2 regions of the Cupriavidus sp. CP313 genome follow, and region 1 is predicted to be linked to the other one. Evidence: predicted binding sites of a transcription regulator. Region 1 holds the regulator's gene; the other holds the start of a gene.
What was found. Region 1 encodes sigma-54, which starts transcription at its own class of promoters, with help from an activator protein. Its sites were predicted from a motif close to TGGCANGNAANCTGCTTT; they were not measured.
Positions count from the first base shown of each region.

Region 2: a site for sigma-54 is predicted at 3,802-3,819, ahead of ACW4E8_RS07780 (circularly permuted type 2 ATP-grasp protein). Genes of this name have one in related genera too.

Region 1 is NZ_JBSVZB010000002.1:272,265-279,676, forward strand. Features, by position in the region: gene ACW4E8_RS03480 (KpsF/GutQ family sugar-phosphate isomerase) at 1-944, shown strand, start outside; gene lptC (LPS export ABC transporter periplasmic protein LptC) at 988-1,617, shown strand; gene lptA (lipopolysaccharide transport periplasmic protein LptA) at 1,724-2,374, shown strand; gene lptB (LPS export ABC transporter ATP-binding protein) at 2,432-3,232, shown strand; gene ACW4E8_RS03500 (RNA polymerase factor sigma-54) at 3,368-4,849, shown strand; gene hpf (ribosome hibernation-promoting factor, HPF/YfiA family) at 4,898-5,248, shown strand; gene ptsN (PTS IIA-like nitrogen regulatory protein PtsN) at 5,704-6,159, shown strand; gene hprK (HPr(Ser) kinase/phosphatase) at 6,240-7,211, shown strand; gene ACW4E8_RS03520 (PsiF family protein) at 7,374-7,412, shown strand, end outside.
Region 2 is NZ_JBSVZB010000004.1:267,003-274,414, reverse strand. Features, by position in the region: gene ACW4E8_RS07795 (MurR/RpiR family transcriptional regulator) at 1-904, opposite strand, end outside; gene edd (phosphogluconate dehydratase) at 1,159-3,054, shown strand; gene ACW4E8_RS07785 (gluconokinase) at 3,204-3,710, shown strand; gene ACW4E8_RS07780 (circularly permuted type 2 ATP-grasp protein) at 4,044-5,519, shown strand; gene ACW4E8_RS07775 (alpha-E domain-containing protein) at 5,587-6,540, shown strand; gene ACW4E8_RS07770 (transglutaminase family protein) at 6,588-7,412, shown strand, end outside.

The sequences.
Region 1 (7,412 bases):
CCCGCGACACTCTCCAGACCGAAGCCGATGCGGTTTCCGCACTTTCCGGACGCCTGAACGGCGACTTTGCCCGTGCCGTGCTGCTGATCCTGCAATGCACGGGGCGCGTGGTCGTCTCGGGAATCGGCAAGTCCGGCCATATCGGACGCAAGGTCGCGGCCACGCTGGCCTCTACCGGCACGCCGTCGTTCTTTGTGCACCCGGCCGAAGCCAGCCACGGCGACCTGGGCATGGTCACGCGCGACGACGTGCTGATCGCCTTCTCCAATTCTGGCGAGACCGGCGAGCTGCTGTCGATCATCCCAATCGTCAAGCGCATCGGCGCGCGGCTGATCTCGGTCACCGGCAACCCCGACTCCAACCTGGCCAAGCTGGCCGACGTCCACCTGGACGCGGCGGTCGAGAAAGAAGCCTGCCCGCTGAACCTGGCGCCGACGGCCAGCACCACCGCGGCGCTGGCGCTGGGCGATGCGCTGGCGGTGGCGGTGCTGGATGCGCGCGGCTTTGGCGAGGAAGACTTCGCCCGCTCGCACCCCGGCGGCGCGCTCGGGCGCAAGCTGCTGACCCATGTGCGCGACGTGATGCGCACCGGCAACGCCGTGCCCGAGGTGCGTGAAAACACGCCGCTGGCCCAGGCGCTGATGGAAATCACCCGCAAGGGCATGGCCATGACCGCCGTGGTGGACCCGGACGGACACGCCATCGGCGTCTTCACCGACGGCGACCTGCGCCGCCTGCTGGAAACCCCGCGCGACTGGAAGACCGTGCCCATCGGCGAGGTCATGCACCGCAATCCGCACGTGGTCAACGAGAACCAGCTCGCCGTCGAAGCGGTGCAGGTGATGGAAGCCAACCGCATCAACCAGCTGCTGGTGGTGGATGACGACGGCCGCCTGACCGGCGCGCTGCATATCCACGACCTGACCCGCGCCAAGGTCATCTGAGCGGGCGCGGGCCCGGCACAACCGGCACAACGCCAAGGACACCATGCAGGCACTCCTCGCCTCCCTCAGCGGCATCGTCATGCGGCTGCTGCCGCTGCTGCTGATGGCCTTCGTGGCGGGCAGCACGTTCTGGCTGGTCCAGATCAACTCCCCCAAGGAAGACCCGGCCGCGCAAAGCACCAGGAAGCATGAGCCTGATTACTTCATGGACCGCTTCTCGGCCACCGAGCTGGCGCCGGACGGCAGCACCAAGATCCGCTTCACCGGCGATCGCATGGTCCATTTCGAGGACGACCAGACCTACGAGGTGACCCGGCCCGCCATGCGCGCGTACGAGCCGGACCGCCCGCCGGTCACCGCCCGCGCCGATATGGGCCGCATGAACGCCGAGGGCTCGGTGATCGACCTGTACGGCAACGGCTTCGTCATGCGCCAGCAGGGCGTGGACGTGTCCAAGGACCCGCAGCTGACCGCCGCATCCAGTTATTTCCAGCTGCTGGTCAATGACGACATCGTCAAGACCGACAAGCCGGTCAAGCTTACGCGCGGCCCGTCGGTGATGACCGCCAACGGCCTGATCTTCAACAACGTCACGCGCGAAGTACAATTGCTCGGCAATGTACGCGGCACCATCATCACCGGGCCGTCCCCGGGCCGCGCGCCGGGGTCCTGATCCCGATCCCCGGCCCGGGGGCCGCGCACGCAGTGCCGGCATGCGCAGCCGGTCCGCACCAACCCGCACCAACGTACCCAGACGCCCTCAAGCAACCCCTGCCAACATGACTGCTTCCCTGACGACATCGTCCCGTCGACGCACCGCCCCGGCCCTGCTCGCCCTGGCCATGGCCTTCGGCCTGCTGGCCCAGCCCGCCCTGGCCGAGCGCGCGGACCGCGACAAGCCGATGGTGCTGGAGGCGGACAACGCCAGCTACGACGACGTCAAGCAGATCTATACGCTGACCGGCAACGTGGTGCTGACCAAGGGCACCATGATCCTGAAGTCAGACGCCGCCGAACTGCGCACCGACCCCGAGGGCTACCAGTTCGCGGTGGCCACCGCCAAGCCGGGCAAGCAGGCCTACATCCGGCAGAAGCGCGAAGGCGTCGACGAATACATCGACGGCTGGGGCGACCGCATCGAGTACGACGGCAAGCAAGAGTACTCCAAGCTGATCGGCAATGCCCGCATGGCGCGCCTGCAGGGCGCCAAGCAGGTCGACGAGATCCGCGGCGCGGTGCTGACCTACGACAGCCGCAAGGAGTTCTACACGGCCGCCGGCGGCGGTAGTGGCGACGCCACGGGCGCCAATCCGTCCGGCCGCGTGCGCGCGGTGCTGTCGCCGCGCCAGGACCAGAAGGCCGGCGCCACGGGCAACGGCGGCTCGCCGCTGGACCTGAAGCCGGCGCCCGCGCCTGCCAACAAACCCTGACGCCTGGCGCCGGCTTGCCTGCCCGCGCCAGAAACGCCTGAACGCCTGACTGTGCCTATGACCGATACCGCAACCATCGCCGACAAGCCTTCCGTCGAAGCCTCCGCCATCCTCCCCGGGGGCAGCACGCTGGTCGTGCGCCACCTGAAGAAGCGCTATGGCTCGCGCACGGTGGTCAAGGACGTCTCGCTCGACGTGAAGAGCGGCGAGGTGGTCGGCCTGCTCGGGCCCAACGGCGCGGGCAAGACCACGTCGTTCTACATGATCGTGGGCCTGGTGGCGCTGGACGAAGGCGATATCGTGCTCGACGGCGACCACATCAGCGGCCTGCCGATCCACGAGCGCGCGCGCATGGGGCTGTCGTACCTGCCGCAGGAAGCCTCGGTGTTCCGCAAGCTCAACGTCGAAGAAAACATCCGCGCGGTGCTGGAGCTTCAGGTGAACAACGGCAAGCCGCTGCCCAAGGCCGAGATCGAGCGCCGCCTGGATTCGCTGCTCGACGACCTGCAGATCGCGCACCTGCGCAACAACCCGGCGCTGTCGCTGTCGGGCGGCGAGCGCCGCCGCGTGGAAATCGCGCGCGCGCTGGCGTCGTCGCCGCGCTTCATCCTGCTGGACGAGCCCTTCGCCGGCGTGGACCCGATCGCCGTGGGCGAGATCCAGCGCATCGTCAGCTTCCTCAAGGCACGCAATATCGGCGTGCTGATCACCGACCACAACGTGCGCGAGACGCTCGGCATCTGCGACCACGCCTACATCATCAGCGAAGGCACGGTGCTGGCCGCGGGCCAGCCCGAGGAAATCATCGCCAATGACGCAGTGCGGCGCGTCTACCTGGGCGAGAACTTCCGCATGTGATGCAGCGGCCTGCCCTGGAGCGGCAGGCCTCTTCGCGGGCGCGCGTGGGCCCTCCCACAGCCAGCGGCGATCGGACCGCATAAGCGATAGCAATTTCCGTTCCAACAACGGATAGTTGCGCATAGAATAGGTCGCATGAAACCGTCGCTACAGCTCCGTCTTTCCCAGCATCTGGCCCTGACCCCGCAACTGCAGCAGTCAATCCGGCTGCTGCAGCTCTCTACGCTGGAACTGCAGCAAGAGGTCGAACAGGCGCTGACGGAAAACCCGCTGCTCGAGCGCGAGAACGACTGGATCGAAAGCCCGCTGCGCGTGGCGGCCGACGGCTCGGTCAACCTGCAGAGCGCACCGGCGCCCGCCCCGGCAGAGCCCCAGGGCAATGGCGAGGCCCGCGCCGACGGCGCGGGTGACGACGACAGCTATGGCGACAGCGGCAACGGCGACGACTATGGCAGCGGCGACTGGAGCCTGGACGACTTTGCCCGCCGCCCCCAGGGCGACGAGGACGAAAAAACGCCGATGCAGCTGCGCGAAGCCGAGCCCACGCTGCGCGAGTACCTGATGGAACAGCTCACGCCGCTGAAGGTCTCGGCGCGCGACAAGGGCCTGGCCATCTTCCTGATCGAATCGCTCGACGACGATGGCTACCTGAGCGCATCGCTTGAGGAGATCTGCACGGAGTTGCCGGAAGAACTCGAGTTCGAGATCGACGAAGTCCACGCGATCCTCACGCTGCTGCAGAGCTTCGACCCGCCCGGCGTGGGCGCGCGCAACGCCGCCGAGTGCCTGGCCCTGCAGTTGCGGCGCCTGACGCACCCGCAGCGCGAGCTGGCGCTGAACATCGTCACCAACCACCTGGAGTTGCTCGCAGTACGCGACTACACGCGGCTGAAGAAGGCGCTGCAGGTCGATGAAGTGGCGCTGAAGTCCGCACACGAACTGATCCGCTCGCTGGCGCCCTACCCCGGCCATGCATACAGCCGCCCGGAAGCCGACTTCGTGGTGCCGGACGTGTTCGTGCGCAAGGGTGGCGGCGGCTGGATCGCGCAGCTCAATCCGGATGTGATGCCGAGGCTGCGCATCAATGATATGTATGCACAAATCCTGCGTGGCGCGAAGGGTGAGTCCGGCACGGCCGGGCTGCAGCAGAAGCTGCAGGAGGCGCGCTGGCTGATCAAGAACATCCAGCAAAGGTTCGACACAATCCTGCGTGTCTCGCAGGCCATTGTCGAACGTCAAAAGAACTTTTTCAGTCACGGCGAAATCGCCATGCGCCCCTTGGTTTTGCGGGAGATTGCCGATACACTGGGTTTACACGAGTCAACCATCTCCCGGGTGACGACCAATAAATACATGGCAACGCCGATGGGTACTTTCGAACTGAAGTACTTCTTCGGCAGCCACGTGTCCACCGAAACCGGTGGCGCGGCTTCATCAACGGCCATCCGCGCCTTGATCAAGCAACTGATAGGAGCCGAAGACCCGAGGAATCCCCTTTCCGACAGTCGCATTGCCGAACTGCTGGGTGAGCAAGGCTTTGTTGTTGCGCGCCGCACTGTAGCCAAGTATCGCGAAGCCCTGAAGATCCCCGCAGTCAATCTCCGCAAGTCTTTGTAGCCGAGCCCACCGCCTGCCTGGTGAGGCTCTTTCAGAAGGAGAAGCGCTATGAACTTCAAGATCAGTGGACACCACCTGGACATCACGCCCCCTCTGCGTGAGTACGTGGAAACGAAGCTGGAGCGAATCGTCAGGCATTTCGATCAGGTCATTGGCGTTAGCGTGCTGCTCTCTGTCGACAACCACAAGGAAAAGGACCGGCGTCAGTACGCGGAAATCAATCTACATCTCAAGGGCAAGGACATCTTTGTCGAGGCGCATCACGAAGACCTATATGCAGCGATCGACGCACTCGTCGACAAGCTGGACCGTCAGGTGATCCGCTACAAGGATCGCGTGCAAGGCCACGACCGCGAAGCGGTCAAGTACCAGATGGCCGCAGCGCAAATGCAGCAATGACCGTGCCCGGCAGCCCCGCAGCGGGCTGCTGAATCAGGATTGAACAGGCAAGCCGCGCCACGAAGCGCGGCTTTTTTGCGCCCTCGCGTTCCGGGTTGCCGCCGGCATGCCGCGCCCGCACTGGCGGTGCGGCCCGGCTGTGGCGCCGGAGCCAACGCTTTTCACCCGAATGGGCAAGGGTGTTCGCAAGCGCTGCGCCAAGGTGTATGCTGCGCCATACAAAGAGAGGGAATCCTGGCCGCGCCCCGCATCGGTGCGCCGGCCCCCGGCCCGGAGGCACGATTGCATCACCATGTATCGTTCTGCACCGGCTTGCCCCGCTGCGCTGCACAATGCGGGGGTAGTCGCTGCTCTATAATGGGCCGGACGCCTCCGGCCAGGCCAACGGCAGCCCGGGGCCAGCCCACTGCCCGGCGGAACGATCCGCCCGCTAACTGAAATCCTGCGCATCGCCCATGAATCGTTTGGCCAAATTGCTGCCACCCGGCAACATCACCCTCGACGTCAGCGTCACCAGCAAGAAGCGTGTGTTCGAGCAGGCCGGGCTCCTCTTCGAGAACAACCATGGTGTGGCGCGCGCCATCGTGACGGACAACCTGTTCGCGCGCGAGTCGCTGGGATCGACCGGCCTGGGCGCCGGCGTGGCGATCCCGCACGGCCGCATCAAGGGCCTGAAGCAGCCGCTGGCCGCCTTCATGCGCCTGGCCGAGCCGATTCCGTTCGAATCGCCGGATGGCAAGCCGGTATCGCTGCTGATCTTCCTGCTGGTGCCCGAACAGGCTACCCAGCAGCACCTGGAAATCCTGTCAGAAATCGCGCAACTGCTTTCCGACCGCGACATGCGTGAAGGGCTGGCCACGCTGCCCACGCCCGATGCCGTCCATCAGTTGCTGATCGCATGGCATCCCTGATCCCCTGATCCCCCAGGCGGGCCGGCACCAGACCGGGCAGGCGCCAGGCGCTTAGCAAACCGCCCCACCAGTCATACCGCATGGAACTTACCGGCGTCACCTCCCAGTCCATCTTCGACGACAACGCGGCCGACATCAAACTCTCGTGGGTGGCCGGCCTGGAAGGCGCGGACCGCGCCTTCGACGTGGAGTTCGCCCGCGAAGCCACCTCCGCCGCCGACCTGGTGGGCCACCTGAACCTGATCCACCCCAACCGCATCCAGGTGCTCGGCAAGCCCGAGATCACTTATTACCAGCGGCTGGACGACGAGACCCGCAAGCGCCAGATGGGCGAGCTGATCCTGCTCGAGCCGCCCTTCCTGGTGATCGCCGACGGCATGGAGCCGCCGCCCGACCTGGAACTGCGCTGCACGCGCTCGTCCACGCCGCTATTCACCACGCCGGTGTCGTCGGCCGCGGTGATCGACCACCTGCGCCTGTACCTGTCGCGCATCTCCGCGCCGCGCGTGACCATGCACGGGGTATTCCTCGACATCCTGGGCATGGGCGTGCTGATCATGGGCGAATCGGGCCTGGGCAAGAGCGAACTTGGCCTGGAACTGATCTCGCGCGGCCACGGGCTGGTGGCCGACGATGCCGTGGACTTCGTGCGCCTGGGGCCGGATTTCATCGAAGGCCGCTGCCCGCCGCTGCTGCAGAACCTGCTTGAAGTACGCGGCCTGGGCCTGCTCGACATCAAGACCATCTTCGGTGAGACCGCAGTGCGCCGGAAGATGAAGATCAAGCTGGTGGTGCAGTTGGTGCGCCGCAACGACGGCGAGTTCGAGCGGCTGCCGCTCGATTCGCAATACCTGGACGTGCTGGGCCTGCCGATCCACATGGTCAAGATCCAGGTGGCGGCCGGGCGCAACCTGGCCGTACTGGTCGAGGCCGCGGTGCGCAACACCATCCTGCGCCTGCGCGGCATCGATACGCTGCGCGACTTCATGGACCGGCAGCGCGCCGCGATGCAGGCCGATGCGGTTTCGCGCGGCCAGGGCCGCCTGCTCTGAGCGCCAGCGTTTTCATTTGCTTACAACGGCGTTGACGCAGAACGTCAACGTTCTTCAGGCATGCTCCGTTTTGTGCTGTAATGGGCATCGCGCCCGTTACGGAAGCTGCAACGCCGGCAATGGCGCGCGGCCATGAAGTTTTCCACAGCCAGGAGAGCAAGCATGAAGAAACTGATCGCGATGTGCGCGCTGGTCACCCCG
Region 2 (7,412 bases), on a different contig from region 1:
TGCGCGTGGCTGGCTCCGCCGCGGGCTTCGGGCGGCTTCGTGCCGGCGGGACTGGCCGCGCCGGCTCCGCACCGGCAATGCGCCGTTCGCGCAGATGCGCCTTGGCGCGCTGCAGGCGGGGGGCGACGGTGTCGGCGCGCGCCAGCGCCACGCCGGCGGCCAGGACGTCGCCCAGTACCAGGTGGCTGATGCGCGAGGTCATCGGCGTGTAGACCTCGCTGTCTTCCTCGACGTCGGAGAACACGCAGACGTCGGCCAGCCGCGCCAGCGGCGAGCCGCTGTGCGTGATCGCCAGCACGCTGGCGCCGCTGCTGCGCGCCAGCGTGGCGGCGGTCAGCATGTCCCAGGTGCGGCCGCTGTTGGAGACCAGCACGGCCACGTCGCCACGGGCGAGCAGCGCGGCCGACATGCTGAACACATGCGGGTCGGAATACGCAACGGTCGGCATGCCGAGTCGGAAGAACTTGTGCTGGATATCCAGCGCGACGATGCCGGAGTTGCCGCAGCCGTAGAACTCGATGCGCCGCGCGCCGGCGAGTAGCTGGATGCCATGCTCGATCTGGTCGGCGGAGAGCGCATTGCGCACGCTCATCAGCGTGGCAATGGTGCGGTCGAAGACCTTGCCGGCGATGTCCGCGGGGCGGTCGTCGGCCGCGACGTCCTGGTGCACGAAGGGCGTGCCGCCGCCGACGTTCTGTGCGAACTGCAGCTTGAATTCGCGGAAGCCGTCGTAGCCCAGCGCCGCGCAGAAGCGCGCGATGGTGGGCTGCGACACGCCGGCGCGCTCAGCCAGCTCGGGCATCGACAGCCGGATCACGGCGGCGCCATGCTGGGCGACATAGTCGGCCAGGCGGCGTTCAGAAGGGCGGAGCGTGTCGTAGACGGCTTGGATTCGGTCGCGCATGGCGGCGGGCGGCAGTGTCGGGGGTTGCGGGTATGTAGAGATTCTACATCGGATGGCGCCGCATCTTGCCCGAAATGGTGCGTCGCCCGCCCTCGGGGTTTGCCCTGATTCCGGGAATTTCTGCGCAATTGTGCTGCATGAGCGGGTCGACGGCGCGCTCATGCTCGGTATAATGGTGGCGATTTGTAGAAAATCTACATGCGATGGCGCGGCATTACCGCGCCGCCACCAAGCCCACAAGGAACGTCTCCGCCATGCCTTCTGCCGTCCATGCCGAGCTTCTTGCCGTCACCGAGCGCATCGTTGCGCGCAGCCGCGCCAGCCGCGCCGCCTACCTTGCCCGCTGCGAGCGCGCGCAGGCTGAACTGGGGCCGCTGCGCGGCATGTCCTGCGCCAACCTGGCGCACGGCTTTGCCGCACTGCCGGCCAACGACAAGCTGAAGCTGCGCGTCGACCATGCCCCCAACCTGGGCATCGTCACCGCGTACAACGACATGCTGTCGGCGCACCAGCCGTACGAGCGCTACCCCGCCGTGATCCGCGAGGCCGCGCGCGCGGTGGGCGCGGTGGCGCAGGTGGCGGGCGGCGTGCCGGCGATGTGCGACGGCATCACGCAGGGCAACCCGGGCATGGAGCTGTCGCTGTTCTCGCGCGATGCGATTGCCATGGGCACCGCGGTGGCGCTGTCGCACAACACCTTTGATGCGGCGCTGATGCTGGGCGTGTGCGACAAGATCGTGCCGGGCCTGCTGATGGGCGCGCTGCAGTTCGGCCACCTGCCGATGGTGTTCGTGCCGGCGGGCCCGATGGCCAGCGGGCTGCCCAACAAGGAGAAGGCGCGCGTGCGCCAGCTCTACGCCACCGGCCAGGTCGGGCGCGATGCGCTGCTCGAGGCCGAATGCCAGGCCTACCACGGCGCCGGCACCTGCACCTTCTACGGCACCGCCAACAGCAACCAGTTCCTGATGGAGATCATGGGCCTGCACCTGCCCGGCGCGGCCTTCGTGCACCCGGACAGCGGCCTGCGCGATGCGCTGACCGCGGCGGCCGCGCAACGCGCGATCGCCCTGCGCGCGCGCGGCGACGAATACCTGCCGCTGGCGCGCATCGTTGACGAACGCGCCATTGCCAACGCCATGGTCGGCCTGCTGGCGACCGGCGGCTCCACCAACCACACCATCCACCTGGTGGCGATGGCGCGCGCCGCGGGCATCGTCATCGACTGGAATGATTTCGACCTGCTGTCGCGCATCACGCCGCTGCTGGCGCGCGTCTACCCGAATGGCTCGGCCGATGTGAACCACTTCCATGCCGCGGGCGGCGCCGGCTTCGTCATCCGCGAACTGCTGCAGGCCGGTCTGCTGCACGAGGACGTGCAGACCGTGGTCGGCCCCGGGCTGGCCCGCTATGCGCAGGAGCCGGTGATGACCGACGGCGTGCTGCGCTGGCGCGACGGCGCGGCGCACAGCGGCGACGCGCAGGTGCTGGCGACGGCCGCGGAGCCTTTCTCTGCCGAGGGCGGGCTGCGGCTGATGCAGGGCAACCTGGGCCGCGGCGTGATCAAGGTCTCGGCGGTGGCGCCGGAGCACCGCGTGGTCGAAGCCCCGGTGCGGGTGTTCGATGCGCAGGAGGCGCTGCAGGCTGCCTTCGATGCGGGCGAGCTGACTGGCGACCTGGTCGCGGTGGTGCGTTTCCAGGGGCCGAACGCCAACGGCATGCCTGAGCTGCACCGCCTGACCCCGGTGCTGGGCGCGCTGCAGGACGCCGGCCACAAGGTGGCGCTGGTGACCGACGGCCGCATGTCCGGCGCGTCGGGCAAGGTGCCGGCGGTGATCCACGTCGGCCCCGAGGCGCTGGCCGGCGGCGCGCTGGCGCGCGTGCGCGATGGCGACCGCATCCGTGTCGATGCCGTCGCCGGCACGCTGCAATGGCTGGGCGACGAAGGCGAATTCGCGGCGCGCGAGCTGGCCGCGGCGCCGGACGACGATTTCGCGCAATTCAGCCTGGGGCGCGGCCTGTTCGGCCTGTTCCGGCGCCATGCGCGCATCGCGGAAGAGGGCGGCAGCGCACTTGACCTGTCCGAGGCGGATGCCGAAGCCGGAGCAGGCGGGCGCCAACGTACCGCAGCGGCGCAATCCGTCGCACAATAGCCAGGCCTGAGGCCGATTTTCCCCTGAAGTTCCCTGCGGGGCGGCAGCGCCCCCGGACGTCTTTGCGCCGCCGCAAGGACGTCCAGCTGGACCGATAAGGACAGACAAGGATGGCGACACCATCCGATACCAAGACCGACGGAGCAGACATGATCTATATCCTGATGGGCGTTTCCGGCAGCGGCAAGACCACGGTCGGCCAGTTGCTGGCGCAGCGACTGGGCTGCGGCTTCCATGACGCCGATGCATTCCACAGCGACGCCAACAAGGCCAAGATGCACGCGGGCATCCCGCTGACCGACGAAGACCGCTGGCCGTGGCTGGCGGCCATGCGCGCCGCCATCGACGCGGCCCGGGCCGAAGCCCGCACCCATGTCTTCACCTGCTCGGCACTGCGCCAGGCCTACCGCGACCGGCTGACCCCGCCCGACGGCGGCGTGACCTTCGTCTTCATGAGGGGCGATGCGTCGCTGATCGGCATGCGCCTGTCCGCGCGCACGGAACACTTCTTCAACCCCGACCTGCTGCAAAGCCAGTTCGATACGCTGGAAGAGCCCAGCGACGCGCTGGTGCTCGACATCCGCCAGTCCCCCGAGGCGCTGGTCGCCACCATCCTGCAGGCCACGGTGCCGCAGGGCGCCGGCGCGGCGCGCTGACCGGCTGACCGCGCCGACCGTTCCGGCCGGCCCGTTCCCGCGCAGCCCGCAAGCGGCCGCCAGCCTGGCTGGCGGCCGTTTTTGCGTGCGCTGGCAGACATCTTGCTAGTTCACTTTCCGTGCCGGCCGGCACCCGCCAGCTTGCGGGTTTCGCCGGTACGGGTATGCTGAAAGGGCCAGTGACTCGACAGTATCGCCGTGAGCGCCCCGAACGGGCAGGCGCGGCGGGCTGGGGACAGGAAAGCCAGGGCAAAACCAGGGCAGCCGGTAGCGACCCCGAAGTCGCAGTGAAGCGGTAGCACCGGAAGCCCGCGACATGGAGGAACGGCCATCATGGCGGGGCGGTATTTCGACGAGATGCTGGACTGGCGCACGGACGGGGCGCAATGGGTCATCCAGGCGGGGCAGGCATTGCCTGAAGGCGCGGTGCGCCCGCATTACCGGCATTTCGCTGACTGGCTGGCGCGGCAGTCTGAAAGCACGATGGGCAACAAGCGCGCCGAGGCCGACCTGATCTTCCGGCGCGTGGGCATTACCTTTGCCGTCTACGGCGACAAGGATGAAGCCAACAGCGGCACCGAACGCACCATTCCGTTCGACGTGATCCCGCGCATCTTCCCGGCCAGCGAATGGGCGCTGCTGGAAAAAGGCCTGCGCCAGCGCGTGGCCGCGCTCAACCGCTTTGTCCACGACATCTACCACGGCCAGGACATCATCCGCGCCGGCGTGATCCCGCCCGACCAGATCTACAACAACGCCCAGTACCGGCCCGAGATGCTCGGCGTCAACGTGCCGCACGACATCTATGCGCACGTGGCCGGCATCGACGTGGTGCGCGCCGGCGAGGGCGAGTTCTACGTGCTGGAAGACAACCTGCGCGTGCCCTCGGGCGTGTCGTACATGCTGGAAAACCGCAAGATGATGATGCGGTTGTTCCCGGACCTGTTCGCGCGCAACCGGGTGGCGCCGGTGGCCCACTATCCTGACCTGTTGCTCGACATGCTGCGCGGGGTGTCGCCGCAGGCCATTGCCGATCCCACCGTGGTGGTGCTGACGCCGGGCATGTACAACTCGGCGTACTTCGAGCATGCCTTCCTGGCGCAGCAGATGGGCGTGGAGCTGGTCGAAGGCAGCGATCTCTTCGTCGAGGACGATCACCTGTTCATGCGCACCACGCAGGGCCCGCAGCGCATCGACGTGATCTACCGCCGCGTCGACGACGACTTCCTCGACCCGCTGGTGTTCCGCCACGATTCCTCGCTGGGCGCGGCCGGCCTGCTGTCGGTCTACCGCGCCGGCAACGTGACCATCTGCAACGCCATCGGCACCGGCGTGGCCGACGACAAGTCGATCTATCCGTACGTGCCCGACATGATCCGCTTCTACCTGGGCGAAGAGGCGATCCTGAGCAACGTGCCGACCTATATGTGCCGGCGCCCGGACGACCTGCAGTACGTGCTGGACCATATGGAAGCGCTGGTAGTCAAGGAGACCCACGGCGCCGGCGGCTACGGCATGCTGGTCGGCCCGGCCGCGACGCGGGCCGAGATCGATGCCTTCCGCGAAGTGGTGAAGGCGCGCCCGGAGCAGTACATCGCGCAGCCGACGCTGGCGCTGTCGACCTGCCCGACCTATGTGGAGTCGGGCATCGCGCCGCGCCATATCGACCTGCGCCCGTTCGTGCTGTCAGGCAAGGAGGTGCGCATGGTGCCTGGCGGGCTGACCCGCGTGGCGCTGCGCGAAGGCTCGCTGGTGGTGAATTCCTCGCAAGGGGGCGGCACCAAGGACACCTGGGTGCTGGAACGATGAACGCGACCCCCTTGATGACCGCCGCAATGACCGCCATGGCGACCGCCGCCACGCCAGGAGAGCCCACATGCTGAGCCGCACCGCCGACCACCTGTTCTGGATGGCCCGCTACACCGAGCGCGCGGAGAACACCGCGCGCATGCTCGACGTCAACTACCAGACCTCGCTCCTGCCGCAATCGGCCGAAGTGGCCGAGCAGGGCTGGTGGGCCATGCTCGATATCTCCGAGCTGACCGAGGTCTTCGACCACAAGTACGGACTGCTGTCGCGCGATGATGTGATCGACTTCATGGTGCGCGACATGACCAACGCCTCGTCCATCATGAGCTGCCTGCGCGCGGCGCGCGAGAATGCGCGCGCGGTGCGCGGCTCGCTGACCACCGAGGTCTGGGAGACCGTCAACACCACCTGGCTGGAGGTGCAGCGCCTGATCGCCGACGGCGTGCTGAAGGAAGACCCGTCGCGCTTCTTCGAATGGGTCAAGTTCCGCTCGCACCTGGCGCGCGGGGTCCAGTTCGGCACCATGCTCAAGGACGATGCCTTCCACTTCATGCGGCTGGGCACGTTCCTGGAGCGCGCCGACAACACCGCGCGGATCCTCGACGTCAAGTTCCAGGCATCGGGCAGCGACGAGAGCGATGCCAACCGCGACCAGAATGATTTCTATCACTGGGCCGCGGTGCTGCGCTCGGTATCGGGCTTCGAGGTCTACCGCAAGGTCTATCGCGCGGTCATTACGCCGCAGCGCGTGGCCGAGCTGCTGATCCTGCGGCCCGACATGCCGCGTTCGCTGGTGTCGAGCATGGACGAGGTGGTGGCCATCCTCCACACGGTGCGCAACCAGCAATCGGCGGAAACTGAGCGCCAGGCTGGTAAACTCCACGCCGACCTGAAGTACGCGCGCATCGACGACATTTTCGCTGTCGGCCTGCACGCGTACCTGACCAGCTTCCTGGAGCGCATCGGCGATCTCGGCAATGGCATCAGCCGGGACTTCCTCGTGCCGCTGCTGGCTGCCTGAGATGGGCCGCCGGCAGCCTCCATGTGCCGCCGCCGCGCCCTGATACCGTGAAATACAAGATCCACCACCATACTGTCTACCGCTACGCCGAGCCGGTGCGCCGCAGCGTGCACGAAGTGCGGCTCGAGCCGCGTTCGGGCCCGCTGCAGACCGTGCACCGCTGGCAACTGGTCGCGCCTGGCAATCCGTCGGCGGCGCACGACGGCTTCGGCAACATCGTGCACAACTTCACGGTGGCCGGACCGACCAGCACCATCTCGATCGAAGCCAGCGGGGAGGTGGAAGTGCTGCCGCCGCATGGCGACCTCGACCGGGACGGCCACCATGCGTTCTGCGACGCCCCGCCCCCCGGCGAATCCCGGGTGTCGCCGCTGTACTTCCTCGGCAGCACGCCACTGACCTCGGCGCCGCCGGAGATGCAGGCGTTTGCCGCACCGTTCCTGGCGGCCGGGCACGAGATTCCGGCGCTGCTGGCGCTGGCCCAGGGGATTGCGGAGCGGGTGCGCTACAAGCCCAACACCACTGACGTCGGCACCTCGGCGGCCGAGGCCTTCAGCCTGGGCAGCGGCGTGTGCCAGGACCAGGCGCAGGTGATGGTGGCGGCGTGCCGGGCGCTGGGCATCCCGGCACGCTATGTGAGCGGATACTTCTACGATCCGGCCGCGATCGAAATGGCCAGCCATGCCTGGGCCGACGTATGCCTGGACCCGGCGCGCGAGGTGTGGTGCAGCGTCGACATCACCCACGGCTGCCTTACCGACGAGCGCCATATACGCCTCGCGGTGGGGCGCGATTACGCGTCGGCCGCACCAGTCAGGGGCATCCTGGAAGGGGGTTCCGGCGAGACGCTCGAAGTCGATGTGAGCATCACG